Regions from separate parts of the Modestobacter sp. VKM Ac-2983 genome, predicted to be linked through region 1. Evidence: predicted binding sites of a transcription regulator. Region 1 holds the regulator's gene; each other region holds the start of a gene.
The links. The regulator LexA, encoded in region 1, represses DNA repair genes until DNA is damaged. The targets are predictions, from matches to a motif close to TCGAACANNTGTTCGA.
Positions count from the first base shown of each region.

Region 2: a site for LexA is predicted at 2,395-2,410, ahead of O2W18_RS07355 (HNH endonuclease signature motif containing protein). Genes of this name have one in related genera too.
Region 3: a site for LexA is predicted at 2,223-2,238, ahead of O2W18_RS15105 (HNH endonuclease signature motif containing protein). Genes of this name have one in related genera too.
Region 4: a site for LexA is predicted at 1,850-1,865, ahead of O2W18_RS04980 (HNH endonuclease signature motif containing protein). Genes of this name have one in related genera too.

Region 1 is NZ_JAPVBK010000007.1:61,711-65,917, reverse strand. Features, by position in the region: gene O2W18_RS21375 (LysM peptidoglycan-binding domain-containing protein) at 416-1,000, opposite strand; gene lexA (transcriptional repressor LexA) at 1,268-2,092, shown strand; gene O2W18_RS21365 (hypothetical protein) at 2,201-3,268, opposite strand; gene O2W18_RS21360 (phosphatase PAP2 family protein) at 3,240-3,968, opposite strand; gene hflX (GTPase HflX) at 4,070-4,207, opposite strand, start outside.
Region 2 is NZ_JAPVBK010000002.1:183,221-187,427, forward strand. Features, by position in the region: gene O2W18_RS07340 (bifunctional metallophosphatase/5'-nucleotidase) at 1-535, shown strand, start outside; gene O2W18_RS07345 (HesB/IscA family protein) at 697-981, opposite strand; gene O2W18_RS07350 (C40 family peptidase) at 1,200-1,736, opposite strand; cyclic di-AMP (ydaO/yuaA leader) riboswitch at 1,753-1,897, opposite strand; gene O2W18_RS07355 (HNH endonuclease signature motif containing protein) at 2,428-3,627, shown strand; gene O2W18_RS07360 (hypothetical protein) at 3,755-4,207, opposite strand, start outside.
Region 3 is NZ_JAPVBK010000003.1:644,955-649,161, forward strand. Features, by position in the region: gene O2W18_RS15095 (aldehyde dehydrogenase family protein) at 1-1,064, opposite strand, end outside; gene deoC (deoxyribose-phosphate aldolase) at 1,064-2,059, opposite strand; gene O2W18_RS15105 (HNH endonuclease signature motif containing protein) at 2,256-3,458, shown strand; gene O2W18_RS15110 (hypothetical protein) at 3,517-3,927, opposite strand; gene O2W18_RS15115 (hypothetical protein) at 4,021-4,207, opposite strand, start outside.
Region 4 is NZ_JAPVBK010000001.1:1,038,042-1,042,248, forward strand. Features, by position in the region: gene O2W18_RS04970 (RNA polymerase sigma factor) at 61-1,209, opposite strand; gene O2W18_RS04975 (YciI family protein) at 1,206-1,613, opposite strand; gene O2W18_RS04980 (HNH endonuclease signature motif containing protein) at 1,883-3,085, shown strand; gene O2W18_RS04985 (hypothetical protein) at 3,454-4,207, shown strand, end outside.

The DNA of each region.
Region 1 (4,207 bases):
CGATCTCCTCCTTCCCGAGGTGTCGCGAGGGCTCTCGTCGCGGCGACGTGACACCGTGACCGGACCCCGACCCGATGGCCGTGCTGTGGACTGCGCCGGGGACATCCGGTGGATGCGCCGGGGAGAACGTGTGGAACGGCTGTGGATGGGGCTTACAGCTCTGTAACTACTAGATGTTGTGGTGGAACCGTACGACCACCCCCACAGGTGTGCAAGCCCCGGGGTGCGTGTCGTCTTCCGCAACTGCCCCGGACGCCCCTCGGGACCCCTCTCGCCACAGCCATCGCCGCCGGAACAGCCCTGCCCCACCAAGGCACGGGCGCCCTGGAGGCGGCCGAGCCGGAGCACTCAGGGACGACGGGCGGCCGCCACCCTCACCACCCGCCGTGGTGCACACCTGCACCACGCAGCCCGATCAGGGCAGCTCGAGCACCTGGCCGGGGACGAGGTCGACGTCGGAGAGGCCGTTCACGTCGAGGAGCGCGTCGACGACGGCGCGCCGGTCCTCCTCCGGGGCGATCTCACCGGCGATGGACCACAGGGTGTCCCCGGACCGGACGACGATCGTCGCCGAGCCGGCCAGCTCCAGGCCCCCTCCGGCGCCGCCGGACTCGATCGCGATCGTCGCCGCGGCGACGGACACCCCGAAGGCGATGGACAGCCCGGCGATCACCCGCCGCCCGCGCCGGGTCAGGCGCAGCGGTGCCGGGTCACCCCAACCCACCGACACCCCGCCGCCTGCCTGCCGCACGCGACCGCCGCGACCGGCCGAGCCACCGTCCACGACACCGACCCGGCGGCCCGCACGCGCCTCGGCGCGCCCGACGTCACGCCGGAGCACCACCGGCAGTGCCGGGCGAGGCGCCCGCGACAGCCGCACGGGCGGACCCTGCACCGGCGGGCGGGGCGAGGGCGCCACCTGACCAGCCCCCGGGAACGGGAGCACGACCGCCAACGAGGCCGGGGTGGCGACGGGGCGCTCGAGCTGCGGGATGGCCATCGGGGTGCTCCAGGTGTCTCGGTACCGGGCTCATCGAACGCACGTTCGATTCGAACGTGTGTGCGATGTCTACCGCACACCCCCGACAGGAACACGCCGACACGACGACTTCTTCGAACACCTGTTTGAACACGAGCGTCCGAGGCGATACGGTTCCGAGGCGATCGAGGACGGCGTCCACGGTCCGGCTCGCCGTGGTGACACGGCTGTCGGCACGGCAGGGCGCCACCGGGAACTGCTGCCCAGGCAGCCGGACGAGGAGGACACATGGCGGTCGACGGCCCGAAGGCGCGCGGCGGCAAGAGCCCTTCGCGGCGTGGAGCCGCCGACTCGGCACCCGCCGACGGCGCAGCACCGACGACCGTCGCGGGGGCGGGAGCCGCGGTGCGGGAGTTCCCCGACCGGGCCGCGGACGGCGACGGTCTGACCCAGCGGCAGCGGCGGGTGCTCGAGGTCATCCGTGACTCCATCGAGCGCCGTGGCTACCCGCCCTCGGTGCGTGAGATCGGGGAGGCGGTCGGCCTCTCCTCCGCCTCGTCGGTGGCCCACCAGCTGTCGGTGCTGCAGCGCAAGGGGTGGCTGCGCCGTGACCCGAACCGACCCCGCGCCCTCGACGTGCGCCTGCCCGGCGACAGCACCGCCACGGCGACGAACGACGCCGCCGCAGCACTGGCCGGATCCGGAGCGGGCAGCGGTGTCGACGACGCCTCGGCTCCCCGACCCACCTACGTGCCCCTCGTCGGGCGGATCGCCGCCGGTGGTCCGGTGCTGGCCGAGCAGGCCGTCGAGGACGTCTTCCCGCTCCCCCGGGAACTGGTCGGCGACGGCACCCTCTTCATGCTGAAGGTGGCGGGTGACTCGATGGTCGATGCGGCGATCTGTGACGGCGACTGGGTCGTCGTCCGGCAGCAGCCGACCGCGGAGAACGGCGAGATCGTCGCCGCGATGATCGACGGCGAGGCAACGGTGAAGACCTACAAGCGGCGCGACGGGCACGTGTGGCTGCTGCCACACAACGCCGCGTACGAGCCGATCCCGGGCGATGACGCCACGGTCCTCGGCCGGGTCGTCACCGTGCTGCGCCGGGTCTGAGTTCTACCGGGGCGCCGGGCTCGCCGTGCGGCCCGGCGCTCATCGAACTCGGCTCGTCATCCGGCCGAGTCGTCATGCGATCCGGCTGGTGAGCGAGCCAGACGCTGATCAGGCCGGGCGCCGCCGGATCTTGCCGCCGATCCACACCAGCACGGTGGCCGCGACTGCGGCGATGACGCCGGCGGTGAGCGGGGCCACCCCACCGGCCGTCGCCAGCGACCCGGCAGCGGCCTCGGTGGCCGCCGCCGGTGGCGGCGCCGCCAGGTCACCGGCGGCCGGCACCAGGGTCACCGCCCCGGGCAGCCCCTCCCCGGCGACGAGCAGGTCCCGGTCGTTGGCCGCGAAGGCGATGGCCTCGCCCTGCGGGGCCTCCGGCAGCGGCACGCGCACCGGGGGGCCGGCCAACGCCCCGGCGACGTCCGAACCGCTCAGCGGCCAGACGTAGGCGTCGGTGTAGGTGCGCAGGGCGATCCGTGAGCCGTCGGCCGACACCGCGCCACCGGTGACCAGCAACTGTCCGGCCCGGCCCACGGGACCGCCCGGCGTGCCGGTCAACGTGAACCCGAGCCCGGCCACCTTGCTCATCGGCACGGTGGCCCCGTCGGCGAGGGGCGCATCGGGCCGGTACACCGAGCTGGCGCCGAGCACCTCCTTGGTCACCAGGTACGGGGTGCCGTCGGGCGCGAGCAGCAGCGCCTCCGCGTCGTGCGGGCCGTCGGGGTAGGTCAACCTGCTCAGCACGGTGGTCCCGTCGGGACGGAGGCCGATCAGCGCGACCGTCTCGCGACTCTGCGCGTTGTCCCCGATGTCGGCCAACCAGATGGTGCCGTCCGCGGCGAGGGCGAGGTCCTCGGGGTCGTAAGGGTCGACCTCCGCGGTGCGCACCTCACCCACCGTGCAGGCCCCGTCGAGCACGAGCACCTCGGCGCGGTCGCCGCCGTCGTTCATCGCGAGCATCGCCTCGCCGGCGCTGGCCAGGCCGGAGAGCTCAGGGAGCCGCGGATCGGTGATCTCGCACCGGGTGACCGGCTCGCCGAAGGAGGCGACAGCGTCGTCGGCGGCCGCCGACCCGGCGGGGACCAACGCGACCAGCAGGCCGACGGGCGCGCCGAGGACGGCGCCGGCCGCCCTGCGGCGGGGGGCGCGGCTACGCCTGCGATCGGCCGGCTCTGGCACGAACCCAGCGTGGCAGTCCGACAGCGTCGAGTCCGTGAACCACGCCCAACAGCAGGAGCCCGACCGACAGCCCGACCACGGCATCGGTGACCCAGTGGAAGTCCAGCGCCACCATGGCCACACCTGTTGCCACCGGCCCCAGCACGCTGAGCACCCAGGTGGCCCGCTGCACTGCTGGGGGCAGGCCGAACTCCACGGCCTGCCACCGGGCCACCCCCCACATCAGGACGGCGTTCGCCACGTGCCCCGACGGGTAGCTGGCCCCGTCCAGGTGGAAGAACGACCCGGGGAACGCCGGGGCCGTGCGACCGGTGCCCCACTTGAACGCGTAGACCACGGTGGTGAGCAGGGCCAGCGCGACGACCACCCGGACCAGGGGCACCAGCGTCCGTTGCCGCACGGCCAACCAGCCGACCAGGCCGGCCAGGACGACGAGGATCGTCACCCGCCCGCCGATCTGGGTGACGACCCAGATCGGCCAGTAGGCCCAGGAGTCCCGGAGCGCCCAGACGCTGGTCACCTCGGAGACCCGCAGGTCCATCCGCTCCAACCACCCGCGGCCGAGCAGGTTGACGGTCACCCCGACGGTGACGAGGGCGGCGAGGACGAGCAGCCACCACGGCGGCCGGCCCACCCCGATGACCGGTGCAGCCGGTCGGCCTCCGGTGGCCGCCGGCCGGTCCACCGCTCCCCTGGTCACCGCTTCACGGTACCGGGGCGCCGTGACCTGCTCGTGATCCGACGAGCCTGCTCACGGGTCCGACGCACACGTCCACGCGTCGGGGAGCGGTGGAGCCTCGATCAGGCCTCGGCAGCAGGTGTGCTGAAGCCGTCGAGCTGGGCGGCCAGGCCGGCGTCGACACGCGCGGTCAACCGGGTCCCGGTCGCCTCGTGCGCCTCCTCGACGACCTCGCCGTCCCGGTGCACCCGGGCGACCAG
Region 2 (4,207 bases), on a different contig from region 1:
CGCACCGTTCAGCCGGGAGGCGGTCTTCCCGGAGGGCGAGGTCACCATCCGGGACATCGCCGGGCTCTACGTCTTCGACAACACCCTGGAGGCGGTGGAGATGACCGGCGCCCAGGTGCGGGACTACCTGGAGGAGTCGGCGAGCTACTTCACCCAGGTGCCGGCCACCGGGGAGGTCGACCCCGAGACGATCACCAACGCCGACGGGACGCCGGACTACAACTACGACGTGCTCTCCGGCGTCGACTACGACCTGGACGTCTCCCGCCCGGTCGGGGAGCGGGTCACCCGGCTGGAGATCGACGGTGTGTCGGTGGCCGACGACGCCCGGTTCGTGGTGGCGGTGAACAACTACCGGCGCTCCGGCGGTGGCGGCTTCCCGCACGTCTCGACGGCGCCGGTGGTCTACAACGAGCAGCTGGAGATCCGTCAGCTGCTCATCGAATGGGCGCAGGAGCGCAGCGTGATCGACCCGGCCGACTTCTACGTCGAGAACTGGCAGCTCGTCCGTGACGGGGAGCCGCTGCTCGGCTGATCCCCACGGAGCCGGCCGGGCTCATGCCCCCGACCCCTCCGGACCGACGAACGCCCCGTCCTCCCTCGGGAGAGCGGGGCGTTCGCGTACGTCGGGGCCGCAGACGACGTCCGCCCCGCTCCGGCGGACCGGAACGGGGCGGACGCGGTCGTGCCGGGAGCTCAGACGCCGGACTCGGCGATCCCGAACTGGACCTTGCCGGTCGGGTCGGGCTGCGCGTCCAGGACCTTGTCGTCGAGGACCGTCGCGGCCTTCTCGTCCAGGAACACCCGGGCGCCGGACTGGTCCAGCACCTGGTCGTCCTCGGCCGGCACGGCGGCCAGGCTCAGCGCGAGCGACTGGGCGGTCGGGTCGTTGGCGATCCGCAGGCCGCCCTGCTCGGGGGTCTCGGACTGGTCGAGGATCCCGCGGATCGCGGTTGCTGCCTGGGGGGTCAACGTGAGCATCGGTGAGGTTCCTCTCGTGTCTGGTGCCCTGACCAGCTGCGGAAGGGTGTGGCGCGGCACTGCGCCACACCCTCCGGCAGTTCGTCGGCCGCCCCTGCGGGCGACCGGGCCGTACGGGGCCGGGACTCGCTACCTCGCACGTCCCAACGTCGCGGTCGAGGAGGCGCGAGGCAAGAGGCACCGCCGATCGTCACGGGGTCGCAACACCCCCGGCGACGTCAGACCAGACGACGCGCGGAGTTGTAGCCCCACATGGTGTCGACGTTGATGGTCCGGACGACGTCCCCTGCGGTCGGCGCGTGCACCATCAGCCCGTTGCCGATGTAGATGCCGACGTGACCCACCGGGTCGTAGAAGAAGACCAGGTCACCGGGCTGCAGGTCGGCGCGGGCCACCGGGACGCCCATCGTCGACTGCATGCGGGAGGAGTGCGGCAGCGTGATGCCGGCGGCCGCGTAGGAGTACTGGGTCAGCCCGGAGCAGTCGTAGACGTTGGGACCGGCGCCGGCCCACACGTAGGGCTTGCCCTGCTGGGCGAGTGCGGTGTCGACGATGATCTGGGCAGCTGCGTTCGGTGCCGCGACCGGAGCGGCCGCAGCTGCGACGGGTGCTGCGGCGGGCGCGCCACCGCCACCGACGGAGGCCTGGGCGGCCATCGGGGTGAGGGCGACGCCGGCGCTGGCGAACAGCGCGATCAGTGCCCGGCGACCGGAGCGGGAGGGACGACGGGCAGGGGACGTGCGAGTGGTCGTCATGGACGACGGGTTCTCCTTGTTCTCCTCAACCGCCTACCGAGTTAGCTGACGGGTTCGGGCGGGGAACTCGCCCGGTGCTCCGACACTCGCGTGCCGTCGCACTTCACCCCAGAACTGCGGTGGGTCCCCGGTCCGGGCGTTCGCTGCGACGTCGCAGCGGGTGCCCGGTTCGGCGGTGCTCGCCGGTGTCACCGTGCGTGGTGACTCAGGGGCCGGCGGGCGCGGATGACGGTAGGGCCGTCATGGATTCGTCACAAAGTGCCGCCTGTTGCGGTTCCGACACCCCGTGGGGCCGCAACACGCCCGGGCGACTCGGGCGACTCGCCGACGTGACGTCGGGCAACGCCGGAGGGTGGTGCGTGCAACGACGGCTCGGATCGACCGTCCCCTCCCGGGAATCGATTTGGGCCGCATCGGCGGGTGTGCACGCTGCGTGCTCGGCGCATCACGCCGACGTCGGGCGTTGTCGTGACGCCGGACGTCGGAGTCCGGTCGGGGCCGGGGAGACCGGCGTGGGCTGCTGGCTCGTCGACCGATGTGGAGTTCGAGCGGCGCGCTGGTGTGTCGGACCGGCTCGCGGCAAGGGGTCAGGGTGATCTGTGGACAAGCGCCTGACCTGGGGATTCGTGTTGTGGGAGCCCTTGCTCGGCGGTAGGATTCGTACAAGCGTTCGAACCGGTCGGGAGGTGTCATGAGCGAGTTGCAGTCGGCTCTGGACGCCCTTGCGGCCGAGGACCTGCATGGGTTGACGGATGGCGCCGTGTTGGACCGGACGACGTTGCTGGTGCAGCTCGGCAATCGGGTCGCTGCGGAGCTGACCCGCACGGTGCGGCACGCAGAGCTGACGCAGGCTGCGGAGTACGACGGGTTGAAGTCGATGCGGTCGTGGTTGATCGGGCATGCACGGTTGTCGCAGACGGAGGCGTCCCGGGTCGTGCGGTCCGGACGGGTGCTGGAGCACTTCCCGGCCTTGGCGGCCGGGTTCGCTGGCGGGCAGATCACGGCCGCGCAGGTGAACGTGGTGGCGGAGAAGATCGGCCCCCGCGAGGTCGCGCGGGCCGAGGAGCAGGGCATCGACCTGGGTGCCTTCGACCAGGTCTGGGCGCAGGTGGCCACGGAGTCCCCGCACGAGTCGCTGGTGGCTGCGGTGCAAGCCTTCGACAACGCCCTGGATCCCGACGGTCCGGAGCCGGACCCGACGGAGGGTCGTCGGTTCACGATGGTCAAGCACGCCGATGGGAGTGTGACCGGCCGGTTGGAGCTGGATGCGGTGGGCGGGGAGAAGGTGCAGGCGGCGATCGAGTCGATCGTGCAGGCCGACCGCCCGAAGGGTGATGAGCGGACGCGGTCGCAGCAGGACGCCGATGCGTTCGTGCAGTTGGCTGACAACCAGTTGGCCTCGGGGAACCTGCCGGTCTTGCGGACGGTGAAGCCGCACGTGGTGGTGGGCGTCGACCTGGATGACCTGGTCGACCCGGCGACCGGTGCCGGTGCGGGGGAGATGGGCTTCGGGGCGACGATCTCCGCGGCGCGGGCCCGTTACCTGGCCTGTGACGGCAGCATCTCCCGGATCGTGATGGGCCCCGACGGCGTCCCGCTCGACCTCGGTCGGGACCACCGGGTGGTCACCCCCGGGCTACGTAAAGCAGTCGAACGGCGGGACAAGTCCTGCGTGTTCGCCGGCTGCGGTGCTCCGTCGTGGTGGTGCGACGTCCACCACCTGATCCACTGGCTGCACGGCGGTGAGACGTCGCTGCAGAACTCAGCGTTGTTGTGCGAACGGCACCACACGAAGGTCCACCACGGGTTCCGGGTGGAGCGGGATCCCGGTGGGCGATGGCGCACCTACCGCCCCGACGACACCCAGATCCCCATCGGCCCAGCCCTGTAGCAGTGAGAGTGCGCGTCGCGGACCCCGCCGTCGGAAGGACGGCGGGGTCCGCAGGCTGTCGCTGGTCCTTGCCGGCCCCTGCTCCTCGCCGGCCCCTGCTCCTTGCCGGCCGTAGGCCTTGCCGGCCTTACTCCTCGCCGGTCTTGGCCTTCGACGCGAAGGAGCTCACGCACTGGCCCTGGTTGGCGAACTGGCCGGGCTCGAACTCCGTGGCCCAGCCGCCGTCCTTGCAGTCCGCCTTGGTGAACACCCGTGGCTCGACGTCGTACGTCGTCGTCTCGCCGCCCACCGTGATGCCGATGCCGTCCACGTAGGCCTCCAGGCCTGCGTTGCTCCGCCCGGTGTTCACCGCGAACCCGGTGATCGTCGTTGCCGCACCGAAGTGCTCGACCAGCGTGGCCAGGGTCGTGGGCGTGCCGTTCGAGCCGGGCGTCGCGGAGCTGAACGGCTGGATGCTCGGGGTCCACCAGCCCCCGGCGCGCCCGCCGGTGCTCTGTGTGGTGTCCCACGCCTGCCATTGCCCCTCGGCGATGGTGAACCCGGCCTTGTTCGCCTCCCAGACCACGGTGGCGAAGTCGTC
Region 3 (4,207 bases), on a different contig from region 1:
GCGCCCTCGGTCTCCCCGAAGGCGGTCAGCTCGCGGATGCGGGCCAACTGCGAGTGCGAGTTGATCGCCCCCATGTCGGTGTTCTTGTCCATCGGGTCACCGACCCGCAGCGTGCCGATCCGCCGCTGCAGGGCGGCGACGACGTCGTCGTGCACCGACTCCTGCACCAGCAGCCGGGAGCCGGCGCAGCAGACGTGGCCCTGGTTGAAGAAGATGCCGCGGACGATGCCCTCGACGGCCTGGTCGATCGGGGCGTCGTCGAAGACGATGTTCGCCGCCTTGCCGCCCAGCTCCAGGGTGAGCCGCTTCTCGGTGCCGGCGACCGTGCGGGCGATGGAGCGGCCGACCTCGGTGGAGCCGGTGAACGCGACCTTGTCGACGTCCGGGTGGCTGATCACCGCGCGGCCGGTCTCCCCGGCGCCGGTCACGATGTTCACCACGCCCGGCGGCAGGTCGGCCTGCTGGCAGACCTCGGCGAACAGCAGCGCGGTCAGTGGGGTCGTCTCGGCTGGCTTGAGGACGACGGTGTTGCCGGTGGCCAGCGCCGGGGCGACCTTCCACGCCAGCATCAGCAGCGGGAAGTTCCACGGGATCACCTGCCCGGCCACACCCAGCGGGCGCGGGGCCGGCCCGAGGCCCGCGTGCTCGAGCTTGTCGGCCCAGCCCGCGTGGTAGAAGAAGTGCGCCGCGGCCAGCGGGACGTCGACGTCCCGGGACTCCCGGATCGGCTTGCCGTTGTCCAGGGTCTCGAGGACGGCGAACTCCCGGGCCCGCTCCTGCAGCAGCCGGGCGATGCGGAACAGGTACTTGCCGCGGTCGGCCGGGCGCATCGGGCCCCAGGTCTTGACGAACGCCCGGCGGGCGGCGCGCACGGCGCGGTCGACGTCGTCCTCGCTGCCGGTCGCGACCTCGCTGAGCACCTCCTCGGTGGCCGGGTTGACCGTCTTCAGCGGCGTGCCGGTGCCGTCGGTGAACTCGCCGTCGACGAACAGCCCGTAGCTGGGCCGGATGTCGACGATCGACCGGGACTCGGGTGCGGGCGCGTACTCGAACAGGCTGGTCATCAGTCCACGCTCACGTGGTCGGGGCCGGAGTAGTGGCCGGTGCGGAGCTTCTGGCGCTGCAGGAGCAGGTCGTTGAGCAGGCTGGAGGCGCCGAAGCGGAACCAGTCGGGGGACAGCCAGTCCGAGCCGACGGTCTCGTTGATCAGCACCAGGTGCTTGACGGCGTCCTTCGTGGTCCGGATGCCCCCGGCGGGCTTGACCCCGACCTGGCGGCCGGTGGCGGCGCGGAAGTCGCGGACGGCCTCCAGCATCACCAGGCAGACCGGCAGGGTGGCGGCGGGGGAGACCTTGCCGGTGGAGGTCTTGATGAAGTCGCCGCCGGCCAGCATTGCCAGCCAGGAGGCGCGGCGGACGGCGTCGAGGGTGACCAGTTCGCCGGTCTCCAGGATCACCTTGAGGTGCGCGGACCCACAGGCCTCCTTGACCGCGACGATCTCCTCGAAGACGTCGAGGTAGCGGCCGGTCAGGAAGGCGCCGCGGTCGATGACCATGTCGATCTCGTCGGCACCGTTCGCGACGGCGTCCCGGACGTCGGCGAGCTTGACCTCCCGGCTGGCCCGGCCGCTGGGGAAGGCGGTGGCCACGGCGGCGACGTTGATGCCGGTGCCGGCCAGCGCCTCCTTGGCGACGCCGGCCAGGTCGCCGTAGACGCAGACCGCGGCGACGGCCGGGCAGCTCGGGTCGGTCGGGTCGGGACGGCGGGCCTTGGCGGCCAGGCTGCGGACCTTGCCCGGGGTGTCCGAGCCCTCCAGCGTGGTCAGGTCGACCATCGAGATCGCCGTGTCGATCGCCCACGCCTTGGCGGTCGTCTTGATCGACCGGGTGCCGAGCACCTTGGCCCGGGCCTCGGCCCCGACCTGGTCGACGCCGGGCAGGCCGTGCAGGAACGCGCGGAAGGCGTCGTTCGAGCGGGTGACGTCGGCGAACGGGTCGGGCAGGGTGCCCGTTCCGCTGCTGGTGTCGGCCAGCGCGTTCGGGTCCAGCACGTGGGTCATGCGCCGCATTCTCCACTGCGGCACCGGGCGAGTGGACAGAGTCCGCAGCCGGGGACTCTCTTCGACGCCCTCCCGGGTGGTGTGTCAAGAGCGTGCGGCGATCTGTGGACAGGCCGCTGAACTGGGCACTCGCGTTGTGAGTGCCCTTCTTCGGCGGTAGTGTTCGTACATACGTTCGAACCGGTCGGGAGGTGTCATGAGCGAGTTGCAGTCGGCTCTGGACGCCCTGGCGGCCGAGGATCTGCACGGGTGGAGCGACGGGGCTGCGTTGGACCGGGTGGCCGTGCTGGTGGCGCTGCAGAATCGGGTCGCGGCGGAGTTGACCCGCACGGTGCGGCACGCAGAGCTGACGCAGGCTGCGGAGTGCGACGGGTTGAAGTCGATCCGGTCGTGGTTGATCGGGCATGCGCGGTTGTCGCAGACGGAGGCGTCGCGGGTCGTGCGGTCGGGGCGGGTGCTGGAGCACTTCCCGGCCTTAACGGCCGGGTTCGCCGACGGGCAGATCACGGCGGCGCAGGTGAACGTGGTGGCGGAGAAGATCGGCCCCCGCGAGGTCGCCCAGGCGGAGGAGCAGGGCATCGACCTGGGTGCCTTCGACCAGGTCTGGGCGCAGGTGGCCACGGAGTCCCCGCACGACTCGCTGGCCGCTGCGGTGCAGGCCTTCGAGAACGCCCTCGATCCCGACGGGCCGGAGCCGGACCCGACCGAGGGCCGGCGGTTCACGATGGTCAAGCACGCCGATGGCACCGTCACCGGCCGGTTGGAGCTCGATGCCGCCGGTGGGGAGAAGGTGCAGGCGGCGCTCGAGTCGATCGTGCAGGCCGACCGCCCGAAGGGTGATGAGCGGACCCGGTCGCAGCAGGACGCCGATGCGTTCGTGCAGCTGTGTGACAACCAGCTGGCGGCCGGCAACCTGCCGGTCCTGCGGACGGTGAAGCCGCACGTGGTCGTGGGCATCGACCTGGAGGACCTGGTCGACCCGGCGACCGGTGCCGGTGCCGGGGAGATGGGGTTCGGGGCGACGATCTCCGCGGCCCGGGCCCGGTACCTGGCCTGTGACGGCAGCATCTCCCGGATCGTGATGGGCCCCGACGGGGTTCCCCTCGATCTCGGCCGGGATCACCGGGTGGTCACCCCGGGCCTGCGCAAGGCGGTGGAACGCCGGGACAAGTCCTGCGTGTTCGCCGGCTGCGGTGCTCCGTCGTGGTGGTGCGATGTCCACCACCTGATCCACTGGCTGCACGGCGGTGAGACCAACCTCGAGAACTCAGCGTTGTTGTGCGAACGGCACCACACCAAGGTCCACCACGGATTCCGGGTCGAGCGAGATCCCGGCGGCCGATGGCGCACCTACCGCCCCGACGACACCGAGATCCTCATCGGACCACTGATCCGCTGAGGCGCACCGTCCGTACGGTCCCGGCCGGTGGTGGTCCGTGGGCGCGCCGGCGCTCCCGTCAGCAGCCGTCGAGCGGGGGCACGATGCCGAGGAGGTGTCGGCCGTCCTCGTGGACCACCTGCCAGGCGAGACAGGTACCGCTGCCGGCTGGGGCGCGCACGACGATGACCTCGCCCCGGGCCGAGTCGCTGACCACGCCCTCCGGTCCGCTGCGGGTGCTGGGGAATCCGGCGAGGAGCTGTTCGGCGTAGTCACCGGGGGCGTCACCCACGAGGAGAGCCTGGAGTGCATCGGCGTCCCGCTGGTCGAGCGCCGACGCTGTCCGGGTGGCCAGCGCGTCCACCGAGGATGCCCCGGGCTCGGGCACGGTGAGGATCTCGATCACTACGAACGCGGCCCACGCAGAGACGGCGGCCAGACCGAGCGCCGCGAGCGCTCGGCCGGTGGGGGTCCGTGGTGCGTGCGCCATGCACCCACCCTGCCGCGCCGCGGGCCGAGCTGTCTCCCCTGGGATCGCCCACCGGGGGCGCCCGGCGATGCCGGGTGTTGGGCGGAGTCCCCGTCAGGTGCGGCTGAGGCGGGCGAGCAGCCGTCGGCCGAGCACCACGTCGTGCGGCAGTCGGCTGAGCTCGGTCGCGTCGACGGCGACTCCCTGGGCTCGGGCGGTGCCCGCCAGTGTCCGCCAGTGGTCGGCGGCCATGTCCTGCTGCGATCGGCCGCCGAACGGCTCGTCCGGCCCGACCACCACG
Region 4 (4,207 bases), on a different contig from region 1:
TCCTTCGGGTCGTCTTGCAGCACCGACTCCGGGATGACCGGGAAGTCATCGGCCCGGCCGTCAGCGGGAGTTGAGTCGGGCCGCCTGGCGGGTCAGGTGGTCGCGCTCGGCTGCGTTGCCCGCCAGGGCGGCCGCCTCGGCGTAGAGCCGCGCCGCCGTCGTCCGGTCGCCGTCTTTCTCGTGCAGGTAGGCGGCTACGGCACGGTGGCGGGGGAGTGCGTCGTCCAGCTGGGCGAGCGCCGCCAGGCCGGCGCGTGGACCGTCGGCCTCGCCGACGGCGACCGCTCGGTTGAGCCGCACGACCGGGCTGCCGGTCAGCCGGACCAGCTCGTCGTACCACTCCACGACCTGCACCCAGTCGGTCTCCGCGGCCGACCGCGCGTCGGCGTGCAGCGCCGCGATCGCGGCCTGGGCCTGGTACTCGCCCAGCTGGTCCCGGACCAGGGCGGCCTGCAGGACGTCGACCCCCTCGCTGATCAGCGCGGGGTCCCACTGGCGGCGGTCCTGCTCGGCGAGGGGCACCAGGCTGCCGTCGGGCGCGGTCCGCGCGGCGCGTCGGGCGTGGTGGAGCAGCATCAGGGCGAGCAGCCCCGCCACCTCCGGGTGGTCGACGGCGGCCGCGAGCTGCCGGGTCAACCGGATCGCCTCCGCAGCCAGGTCGACGTCCCCGGAGTAGCCCTCGTTGAACACCAGGTAGAGGACGCGCAGCACGGTGGCGACGTCGCCGGGCTCGTCGAAGCGGACGCCGGACACGGTGCGCTTCGCCCGGCTGATCCGCTGGGCCATCGTCGCCTCGGGCACCAGGTAGGCCGCGGCGATCTGGCGGGTGGTCAGCCCGCCGACGGCGCGCAGCGTCAGCGCCACCGCCGACGACGGCGTCAGCGAGGGGTACGCGCTCAGGAAGTACAGCCGCAGCGTGTCGTCGGCCGACGGCACCGGGCCCGGTGCTGGCTCCTCGTCGACCAGCTCCTCGCGCCCGCGGCGGGCGGCCTCCGACCGGGTCGCGTCGAGGAACCGGCGCCAGGCCACGGTCACCAGCCAGGCGGGCGGGTCCCGCGGCGGGTCGGCCGGCCAGCTGCGCACCGCCTCGACCAGCGCGTCCTGGACGGCGTCCTCGGCCGCCGCGAAGTCGGCTCCGCGGCGGACGAGGACGCCGATCACGCCCGGGACGACGCTGCGCAGCAGCACCTCGTCCACGGGTGGGCTCACTCCGTGACGGTCGGCGGCTCGGACATGACCGGCCGCAGCTCCAGCCACTCCCGGATCGGCTCGCCGCCCGGCCCGGGAGCCGCCGACAGCTCCCCGGCCAGCTCGACCGCGCGCTCGTAGCTGTCCACGTCGATCACCATCCACCCGGCGATGAGGTCCTTGGTCTCGGCGAACGGCCCGTCGGTGACCGGCGGCCGACCTTCGCCGTCGTACCGGACCCACGTGCCCTCTTGCGCGACGCCCTGGGCGTCGACGAACTCGCCGGTCTCGGTGAGCTTCGCCCCGAAGTCACGCATGTACTGGATGTGCGCCGAGACCTCGTCCGGCGTCCACTGGTCCATCGGCGCGCAATCGAGCGACTTCGAGGTGCTGCGGTAGTGCTTGAGCATCAGGTACTTGGCCATGGTGGCTCTCCTCGGTGCGGGTGCGGCCCATCGTGGCCGCGGACACCCCAGGGACGGAACCGGCTGCGCGTTCTCGACATCGGGCGGTGGCCGGACGGTCGTGCGGGTCGTTCTCGGGCTCTCCGCAGCGGTCCGACCAGTGCGCCCTGGCGGTCTGTCAAGGTCCTAGGGAAATCTGTGGACAAGCGTCTGACCTGCGGATTCGAGTTGTATCAGTGGCTTGGTGCCGATATCATTCGTACACACGTTCGAACCGGTCGGGAGGTGTCATGAGCGAGTTGCAGTCGGCTCTGGACGCCCTGGCGGCCGAGGACCTGCATGGGTTGACGGATGGCGCTGTGTTGGACCGGACGACGTTGCTGGTGCAGCTCGGCAATCGGGTCGCTGCGGAGTTGACCCGCACGGTGCGGCACGCAGAGCTGATGCAGGCTGCGGAGTACGACGGGTTGAAGTCGATGCGGTCGTGGTTGATCGGGCATGCGCGGTTGACGCAGACGGAGGCGTCGCGGATCGTGCGGTCGGGGCGGGTGCTGGAGCACTTCCCGGCCTTGGCGGCCGGGTTCGCTGGCGGGCAGATCACGGCGGCGCAGGTGAACGTGGTGGCGGAGAAGATCGGCCCCCGCGAGGTCGCGCGGGCCGAGGAGCAGGGCATCGACCTGGGTGCCTTCGACCAGGTCTGGGCGCAGGTGGCCACGGAGTCCCCGCACGAGTCGCTGGTGGCTGCGGTGCAGGCCTTCGAGAACGCCTTGGACCCCGACGGTCCGGAGCCCGATCCGACCGAGGGCCGTCGGTTCACGATGGTCAAGCACGCCGATGGGACTGTCACCGGCCGGTTGGAGCTGGATGCCGTCGGTGGGGAGAAGGTGCAGGCGGCGATCGAGTCGATCGTGCAGGCCGACCGCCCGAAGGGTGATGAGCGGACGCGGTCGCAGCAGGACGCCGATGCGTTCGTGCAGTTGGCTGACAACCAGTTGGCCTCGGGGAATCTGCCGGTCTTGCGGACGGTGAAGCCGCATGTGGTGGTGGGCGTCGACCTGGATGACCTGGTCGACCCGGCTACCGGTGCCGGGGCGGGGGAGCTGGGGTTCGGGGCGACGATCTCCGCGGCGCGGGCCCGTTACCTGGCCTGTGACGGCAGCATCTCCCGGATCGTGATGGGCCCCGACGGCGTGCCCCTCGACCTCGGGAGGGATCACCGGGTGGTCACCCCCGGGCTGCGCAAGGCAGTGGAACGGCGGGACAAGAGCTGCGTGTTCGCCGGCTGCGGCGCCCCGAGCTGGTGGTGCGACGTCCACCACCTGATCCACTGGCTGCACGGCGGTGAGACGTCGCTGCAGAACTCAGCGTTGCTGTGCGAACGGCACCACACCAAGGTCCACCACGGATTCCGGGTCGAACGAGATCCCAGCGGGCGATGGCGCACCTACCGCCCCGACGGCACCGAGATCCTCATCGGAGCACTGGCGCACTGATCGGCCCGGTCCCGGCAGCCGGCCACGGTCCCACCGTGTCCGGCTGCCGGTGCGCGCGTGCAGCCGTCACGTCGCCCGGCTACCGGAGTTGTCCGGCTACCGGAGTTGTCCGGCTACCCGAGTTGCCTGGCTACCGGAGTTGGCCGGCAGCCAGAGTTGCCGGCCGTCAGAGGTTCCCGGCCGCCAGGGTTGCCGGCCGCCAGGGTGGCCCGGCCACCGCAGTCGCCTGGTCCGGCGCACTCCGGATCAGGGGCCGGTCGCGACGCCGGCCACGGCGAGGGGACCGAGGTGGTTTCCCGACGCCGCCCCGGGGCAGCGGACCGGGAGCATCGAGCACGTGCAGTCGCGAGGGACGGGAGGCCGACGAGGTGAGGCTCTCCGACGTCGCGGACGAGCTGTACGGGTTGCCGCCGGACGAGTTCATCGCCGCACGCGACGCGCGGCGCAAGGAGGCGCGGGCCCAGGGCGACCGGGAGCTGGCGGAGGAGATCGGCGGGCTGCGGAAGCCGACGACCGCGGCCTGGGTGGTCAACACGCTCGTGCGGCGGCAGCCCGACGAGCTCCGCCAGCTCGTCGACCTCGGGGCCGACCTCCGCGAGGCGCAACGCGACCTCGAGGGCGACCAGCTGAAGGAGCTCACCCGGCAGCGCCGTGCCGTGGTGCTGGCGCTGACCCGGCAGGCCCGCTCGCTGGCGAAGGAGCTGGGCCGGCCGGTGAGCGACTCGGTCGCCGGTCAGGTCCAGGACACCTTGCGCGCGGCGGTCGCCGACGAGGACGCCGGACGCGCGACGCTGTCCGGCCGGCTCACGTCGCCGCTGTCCTACTCCGGCGTCGGGACGGCCGACGTGCAGGGCTCGGTGGCCACCCTCCCGCAGGGGGAGGACGACGCACCGGCCCCGGCCACCCGCGGCGACCGCGCGCCGGGGGAGGACCGGCGGCAACGCGCCGCGGAGCGGCAGCTGGCCGGTGCGCGGGAGGAGCTGGCCGACGCCGAGACCGCCGCCGCCGACGCCCAGGCGGACGCGGAGCGGGAGCGGGAACAGCTGGCGGGGCTCAGCACGCGGCAGGAGCAGCTGCGCGCGCGGATCGGCGAGCTCGAGGCGGAACTGCGCCAGGCCGAGC